Regions from separate parts of the Pseudoalteromonas sp. SiA1 genome, predicted to be linked through region 2. Evidence: predicted binding sites of a transcription regulator. Region 2 holds the regulator's gene; the other holds the start of a gene.
The links. The regulator LexA, encoded in region 2, represses DNA repair genes until DNA is damaged. The targets are predictions, from matches to a motif close to TACTGTATNNNNATACAGTA.
Positions count from the first base shown of each region.

Region 1: a site for LexA is predicted at 1,686-1,705, ahead of KK487_RS11040 (YebG family protein). Genes of this name have one in related genera too.

Region 1 is NZ_CP076084.1:2,383,338-2,387,557, forward strand. It holds gene nhaB (sodium/proton antiporter NhaB) at 1-212, shown strand, start outside; gene dsbB (disulfide bond formation protein DsbB) at 331-849, shown strand; gene KK487_RS11030 (DUF6170 family protein) at 851-1,153, shown strand; gene KK487_RS11035 (ComEA family DNA-binding protein) at 1,166-1,459, opposite strand; gene KK487_RS11040 (YebG family protein) at 1,757-2,056, shown strand; gene putP (sodium/proline symporter PutP) at 2,229-3,740, opposite strand; gene KK487_RS11050 (EAL and HDOD domain-containing protein) at 4,085-4,220, shown strand, end outside.
Region 2 is NZ_CP076084.1:3,168,441-3,172,660, forward strand. It holds gene coxB (cytochrome c oxidase subunit II) at 1-816, opposite strand, end outside; gene lexA (transcriptional repressor LexA) at 1,310-1,927, opposite strand; gene KK487_RS14735 (PaaI family thioesterase) at 2,126-2,569, shown strand; gene KK487_RS14740 (hypothetical protein) at 2,599-2,979, opposite strand; gene KK487_RS14745 (endonuclease) at 3,232-3,885, shown strand; gene hmpA (NO-inducible flavohemoprotein) at 3,925-4,220, opposite strand, start outside.

The DNA of each region.
Region 1 (4,220 bases), 790 kb from region 2:
AAGCTGCTTTCTTATTCTTACTTACATCAACACTAGCTCCCGTGTTACGCCTATCTTACGGTCGAATGGTGTATATGGCTTTACCTTACACTTTTGTGCTTACCTTTGTTGGGTTAAGCGCGACTTATTTTGGCTTGAGTGAAATAACCAGTTTGTTTTATGACTGGGGGATAATACAACACCACATCCCTGTAGCGAATTCTGGGCATTAAGAGCTTCCCCGACTTTGAGGAGCTAGGAAATTTCATAGCTCCTCACTTTTTCCCTTTTACTTGCTCCGCTGTTTATCCTACGTCATAATCTAAGCCCTTATTTAAATACGGATTTGTTATGAACTGGCTTGCTAATCTAAGTACTCAACGTACACCTTGGTTATTATTCAGTGGGATTGTTTTTCTGCTTGAAGTCATCGCGCTCTTTTTTCAATACAACATGGGATTAGCACCGTGCATTATGTGTATTTACCAACGCACCGCGGTATTAGGCTTACTTTTTGCCGGTATTATTGGCGCCAGTAAACCAAACAACCTCGTAGTCCGTATTGTCGCTTATACAGTGTGGGGGGTTTCAAGTGTATGGGGGTTACTAATAGCTCGTGAGCACATTGAAATGCAAACAACCACTGACCCCTTCGCATTTAGCTGTGAGTTTGAGCCAAATTTTCCAGAGTTTATGCCATTACATCATTGGATACCGCAATTTTTTGAGGCAACCGGTGATTGCGGAAACATAGATTGGCAATTTGCAGGCTTAAGTATGCCAGCATGGATGGAAGTTATTTTTGTATTGTTTACCGCCACACTTATTGCGTTAGTGGCCAGTCGATTAATCTCTAAAAAGTCACTTTAATATGTTTACTTTTTTTTCAAGCCACGTTGACGAACTTAAACACTTAAAAGTTCGTCAAAGACAAACCGTTATTGCGATCTCGTTAAGTATGCTCTCTCCTAGTGACAGAGTGTTAATGCGTATTGTAAAGCTTATGCTGCTAAGCCCATTTTTTTTAATATTTACCCTTTTTGAAGGATGGCTACTCGTGCCCTTTTTGATTGTGGCTGGTTTAAGCTACCCGCTACTAACCGCCCCCGTAGATGTTAATTTTGCTAAAAAGCACCTTGGTGCTGCCTTAAAACAGTTTAATCAGGGCGCATAGCGCCCTTTTAAGTTAAAACGCCACCTTTCCATCAAGTTTGGCTAGCATTTTTTTACCCACCCCTTTTACTTTAGCTAGATCTTCAAGTGATGAGAAATCACCATTTGTTTCTCTATAATCGATAATTGCCTGTGCTTTTTTCTTGCCAACACCTGGTAACTTAATTAACTGTTTTAAATCAGCAGTATTAATATTAACCACGGCTGATTGCATCTGCTCTGATAGCATATCGCTTTGCGCAAAGGTGCTACCCATAGGTAATAAACATAAAGCAGCGGCTAATGAGATGATTTTAATTAATTTCATACTATTTCCTTTTGTGTTCTTACATGAACATTCGTTGATTATTTACACCCAGCACTTTTACATAACGTTGTGGTTACTAAGTACTAACGGTAACAATCACTCCTTGCGACTCCTTTACTGCAACGCGTTATAAAGTGACTTAATAAATAAAGTAGAGTTACTCTTTATTGTCAACCAAGCTGCAGATAAACTAAGGCTAAAGCTTGCAAAACCACGCGCAAGCTTGTACTGTATATAAAAACAGTAATCTAATGATTTAAATTAATCATATTGCCACGTAAGTAAGCAGGAGAAATCATGGCTGTTGTTGTTAAATATGTTGTAGAACGAAACGGAGTCGAGCGCATGACGTTTACTACTAAAAAAGAAGCTGATGCCTATGACAAAATGCTCGATATTGCCGAGTCACTAGAACTCATGCTTGAAAAAGTAGATGTGCCACTAAGTGAACAACAGGTTGAGTCGCTCGCGCTGGAGATTGCAAAAAGTAAAGACGACTTTATGGCCGTACTTAAAGGTGGTAAAGAAGTACCCACTAAAGCTAAAAAAACAAAGTCAGATAACGTTGCGGATATAAAAGATAAAGCAGCGAGTTAGTACTTTCAAAAGCTCAATAGTAATTATTAAAAAACTGAATTCGGTATTCGAATTCAGTTTTTTTATGCCTTTAAATAATAATAGCTAAAGGTCAGCTAAAGCTAATAAAAAATGCCAACCAGTTAAACTGATTGGCATTTATAAAAACCAACACTTTACGTTAGCTAATCAGTTACAATGACGATTCAACTTCATCAAACAGATCAGTAATTTCTTTTTTCGGTTCAGCTGTCACAAGGCTTCCTACCACAATAGCAATACTCGCTAAAATGAAGCCTGGGACGATTTCATAAATTACACTGCTTAAGCTCTCACCATTAATGGTAATAGGCGCATAAATCCATACAAGCACTGTTAAAGCACCAACAACCATACCGCTAATAGCCCCTTTTAAGTTCATACGTTTCCAGTAAAGGCTAAACAAGACAAGTGGACCAAATGCAGCACCAAAACCAGCCCATGCGTTACTAACTAAATCAAGTATTGAACTATTACGGTCATACGCTAGGTAAATAGCAAATAACGCAACCAGTATTACGCTAATACGCCCTACTAACACCAGCTCAGTTTGCGAGGCATCGCGGTTTAAGTAAATCTTGTAGAAGTCTTCAGTAAGCGAGCTTGAACACACCAATAATTGCGATGAAATCGTACTCATAATCGCAGCTAAAATAGCAGCCAGTAGGAAACCAGCAATTAATGGGTGGAAAATAAGTTCAGCTAATACTAAGAAAATGGTCTCTTTATCGGCAATTGGCATTTGGTTTTCAATCATAAAGGCAGCACCAAATAAACCGGTAAATACCGCACCAATCGCAGATAGTGTCATCCAAGACATTCCAATACGACGCATAGTTGGCATTTCTTTTACTGAGCGAATAGACATAAAGCGAACAATAATATGTGGCTGACCAAAGTAGCCTAAGCCCCAAGCCATCGCTGAAATAATAGCAATGGTAGAACCACCAGCAAACCAATCAAGCATATTCAATGAATGGATTTCACTGGCTTTTGGTGAACTTAACAACTGCTGGTAATTTGCATTTGCTAAAGTATCCATAAATGGCTGATCAAGCATCATATAAGTAGCGATAGGTACTGCAAGCAAGGAGATAAACATAATACAACCTTGCACGAAGTCTGTTAGGCTAACCGCTAAAAAGCCACCAAATAAGGTGTAAACAACAACCACACCTGTGGTGATGTATAAACCCATTTCGTAACTCATCTGAAATGAATTTTCAAATAACTTACCACCGGCGACAACGCCTGATGAAGTATACAAAGTAAAGAACACAATAATAACAATTGCAGAGATCACACGAAGGATATTCTTGTTATCATCAAAACGATTTGCAAAATAATCAGGGATGGTAATAGAGTCATTTGCTTTTTCAGTATAAACACGCAGTCTTGGGGCGACTAAGAAATAGTTTGCCCATGCGCCTAACACTAAGCCAATAGCAATCCAAACCTTGCTAAGCCCAAACAAGTACATTGCGCCAGGTAGGCCCATAAGTAACCAACCACTCATGTCTGATGCACCCGCTGATAAGGCAGCAACACTGGGGGCTAAATTACGACCACCTAGCATATACCCTGATATATCGCTGGTAGATTGCTTATATGCGTATAGTCCTATTCCCAGCATTACAATAAAATATAATGCCAGTGAAATAATCATTCCTGTTTCCAAATTTGCCTCCACTTAAATAAGTAATAACAGGCTTTTAATCCAAATAATGACTCTTGAAATCTTATAATTAAGACAGTATTGGAATAAAAGCTTTCTACTGAACTATAACACGGTAATTGCTAATAACTCCAACCCGCTCATTTAAGTAGATAAAAAACCATCGGTTAGCTCACTTTTGCAACAAATAAAATGAAAAACAATAAAATTAGATTAAGAAATACCAAACCAACCATAGTATTTTATTAATAATGTTCATTTTACCGATGCTATTTTGAATGTTTTCCAATATATTATTACAATGTTAATCAATTTCTACTCTTTCGGAATCTTATATGTATTTTTACGCTGCTCGGCAACCTATTTTAGATCGCAATAAAGAACTAATTGGCTATGAGCTTTTATTTCGTGATGGAGTTGATAACGTATTTCCAAATATTGACGGCGATGAAGCCACGTCTCGACTGATTG
Region 2 (4,220 bases):
TACAACTTGGTCTAATAACGCAGCGTCTGCTGCAGCTGCTTTTTGCTTGGCTTGTTTAGCCTCTGCTAACCACGTTTTGAAGTCTTCTTCTGTTTTAGCTTCTACCACAACAGGCATAAAACCATGATCTTTACCGCAAAGCTCTGCACACTGCCCACGGTAAGTACCAACCTCATTAATATTGGTCCATGTTTCATTAATAAACCCAGGGTTTGCATCTTTTTTAACGGCAAAGTCAGGCACCCACCATGAGTGAATAACATCATCTGAAGTCATTAAAAAACGTACTTTTTGATTAATTGGTAGTACCAGCGGTTTATCGACCTCGAGTAAATAATTCGGGTTTTTATCAGCAAGGTTGGTTATTTCATTTTGAGGTGTAGCTAGCATGGAATAAAACTCAACGTCCTCCCCCATATACTCGTAATGCCACTTCCACTGTGAGCCTGTAATTTTAATGGTGAGATCAGCTTTGCTGGCATCCTCCATGGCAATTAAGGTTTTAGTCGCAGGAATGGCCATAACAATTAATATGACAAAAGGGATCGCAGTCCACAGTATTTCTACTTTGGTGCTTTCATGGAATTGGGCAGGGACAGCCCCTTTAGATTTGCGATGATGAATGAGTGCCCAAAACATAATGGCAAACACGATCACCCCAATCACACAACATATTAAAAAAATAGTCATGTGCAGTTGGTATACATTATTACTTATATCGGTTACGCCTTTACGCATATTATATTGGCTATTAGCAAGCACATTCTGCGAAAAAACAAACAATATAAGCCACAAGGAAGAACTCAGCTTACCCATGTGACGGCTCCTTTGATGCTATTGCTGACGCAAAGCGAAGAGGCATACGGCTTAAACGCCTATTCGTTATTTTTATTTTTTATAAGGGTGCTGGATTTAGTAAATGTGTGTTCTCAAAACGACTAAGCTGTGAGTTATTTTTATTCCAGCTCTTTAATAACTAGTTAAAAAATAAACAATAAGCAAGGTGAGTATGAAAAATAAACAAGGTGTATTTTTTAAAATGCGCAGCTAAAAAAATAGCAACTAGTCAGGCAATTAATCTAAGAGTCAGGTTTAGTAAGGGGTGTATTGAAATTACAGGATAGAAATATAAAAAATTGTTAACTTAAAAAAGCAGAGTAAATTTGTTTATTTATAAAGTATTTAGTGATTTTATTTATGATAGGAGAAGCACTTAACAACATATAGTCATACATTTGATAAGTTAGACATTGTGCTGCTAACAAACCCAGCGCCTAATCACTATTAAGCGCTAAATTATGCTTTAATACTACATCCAGTCAGCGTTACGAATAACACCTACCGCTAAGCCTTCAATATTGAACGACTCATTTTCTAAATCGACCTCAATAGCTGAAAACTCATCATTTTCAGCATGTAAGAGTACTTTTCTGCCCGCTTTTTCTAAACGCTTCACGGTTACATCGTCGTCAACACGGGCAACAATAACTTGTCCATTTTCGGCAACTTGGGTTTTATGCACAGCAAGTAAATCACCATCCATAATACCAATGTCTTTCATACTCATACCGTTAACACGCAATAAAAAATCGGCCGCAGGTTTAAACATTAAAGGGTCAATTTTACAGTGGCTTTCTACATGCTGTTGCGCCAATATAGGCTCACCGGCAGCCACCCTGCCAATTAAAGGTAAGCCTAACTGCTCTGGCTCCTCTTCTTCAACAAGCTGAATGCCCCGACTCGCGCCTGGCTTCATTTTAATCACACCTTTTTTGGCCAGTGCTTTTAAGTGTTCTTCTGCAGCATTCGCACTTTTAAAACCCAGTGTTTGTGCAATTTCGGCACGTGTAGGAGGCATACCAGTGTCTTTAATAAACACTTTAATGAGTTCGAGTATTTGCGCTTGGCGTTTCGTTAATGGTCGCATACAACTGGTTTTCCATACAGTACAATTAACTGTGAGTATATACAGTTATTTAAAAATCGCAAATATAAATTAATGCCTTATATGCCGTTATCATCAAACAATAACCTACTTTAAAAGCAGGGTGATAAATGTAATTATTAGCAACGCATTATCATATTAATAAATTTTAATTCTCAATTACTTATCCAAGGAGCTAGCATGAGTATTTGGCATCAACCGATTACATTAGAGTTTTGTAAGCAATTAGATCAAGGTATTACAGGCCAAGGGACACTCATGAAAACCATGGGAATAGAAATCAGTGAAATTGGTGATGACTACTTAGTGGCAACTATGCCGGCAATTCCAGAGCATCATAACCCTATGGGTATCGTTCATGGTGGTGCAAATGTGGTGCTTGCTGAAACAGTAGCAAGTTATGCCGCTAATTTTGTGGTTGATTTCAATCGGTTTTATTGTGTTGGCCAAGAGATCAGTGCAAGTCATTTAAAGGCATCACGCAATGGCACATTAACGGCCACAGCGAGAGCTTATCATATCGGCAAGCGCAGCTCGGTTTGGGATATTAAAATAACCAATAGCCGCAATGAGCTTTGCTGCGTATCACGTATGACCGCAGCCGTAGTAGAGCGAAAAGGCTAGTAAGTCAATTAACCAAGGTTGAAATTAAATTACTTTTCGAAAGGGTAAATAGTAATTTCTACGCCTGCACCAATTGCAGATATACGTAACAAGGTATCTGCATGTAAGGCTTGGTTAAAGCATTTTGGCGAAGTGCCAGACTCAAACCCAATATCGAAAGTTCTGCGTGAACAACTCAACCATTGCTTTAATGCATTGCGTGAACACGACTCGATTAACTCACACAAGTGATTAATCGCTTTATCTGGCGTGGTTATTTCACCTGCAACCTCAATGCGAGCAAGTTGACGGTATTCGTCTTTATCATAATGTAAAATAGTTGCGACCTTTTTTAAATCAGCAACTAATACGCTAATATCTTGCTTTGACTCAAGCTCTAGATCTACATTTAAAAATTGAATTTCCGACATTATCTCGTTTTTACCCTCTATTAATCTCATTGCAAACTTTAACGCAGTTTTACCGTTATACCAAATCAACAACGCAGGAATCACTGCATTAACGCGTTTTTAGCGTTAGCCTCTGAATATTGCCCACTATTTACTCCTAAAAAACGCCCTACACAAAATACGCAAATTAAAATTAAAGCATGCCGGCGGCAGTTTACTTTTTTATTCTAGGCCTTAAACTAGCCGCTCCTGTAGTTCACGTATGTGATGGATATGATTCGGTTTATTTTAGCTTTGTTGGCTTGCTGTGCTTGTTTTTCAGCAATGGGCGAACAATTTACGCGGTTTTCGAGTGCCAAAAAGCACTTAATTAATACCCTTCCCGAAAACGCTAAAAGTATTTATTGTGGTTGCGATATAAAAAAACAAGGCAAAAAGTTGGTACCCGACCCTACCCATTGTGGCTACGTGCCTCGCAACACACTAACCCGCTCAGGCAAAGTAAATCAACGTGCCCTGCGAATTGAATGGGAACATATTGTCCCTGCATGGGAATTTGGTCACCAGTTACAATGTTGGCAAGATGGTGGGCGTAAAAACTGCCGCAAAGTTAGCGCTAAGTTTCGCTTGATGGAAGCCGATATAAACAATTTAGCCCCTGCAATTGGTGAAATTAACGCCGATCGCTCAAACTACCGCTTTGGCATGTTAGCCCAAAACGCGACGCAATATGGTCGCTGTGAGGTTAAAGTTAATTTTAAACAACGTGTTGTTGAACCGCCTGTTCATGCACGTAAACGCATTGCCGATGCGTACGCTTACATGCAAAAAACGTATGGTTTAAAAATTTCAGCTAAACAACAAAAGCTATTTAATGCTTGGCAACAACAAGCTTATGCTGCTAACACAAATAGTAAAAAGCTGTAAGTTTAAATTAAAAGCGTGTAACACACGCTTTTAATTAACCTATAACGCTTGGTGTGGTCCAAATATTTCGTAGTGAATGTTTGAGCTTTGCACACCTAAATCAAGTAGCTGGCCTTTTACGTAAGCCATAAATGATGCTGGTCCACACAAATAAAATGCCCCTTCGCTAATAGGTAATGATGCCTCAAGCACCGATAAATCCATTAGCCCAGTGAAATCACACTCCTCGCCACCTTGATTAAACCAAGTAAATGTTTTTAGCTGTGGATGCATTGCCGTTTGCTGCGCTAAATACCCTTTAAATGAAAATTCGCGGCTGTTTTCACACGCGTGCA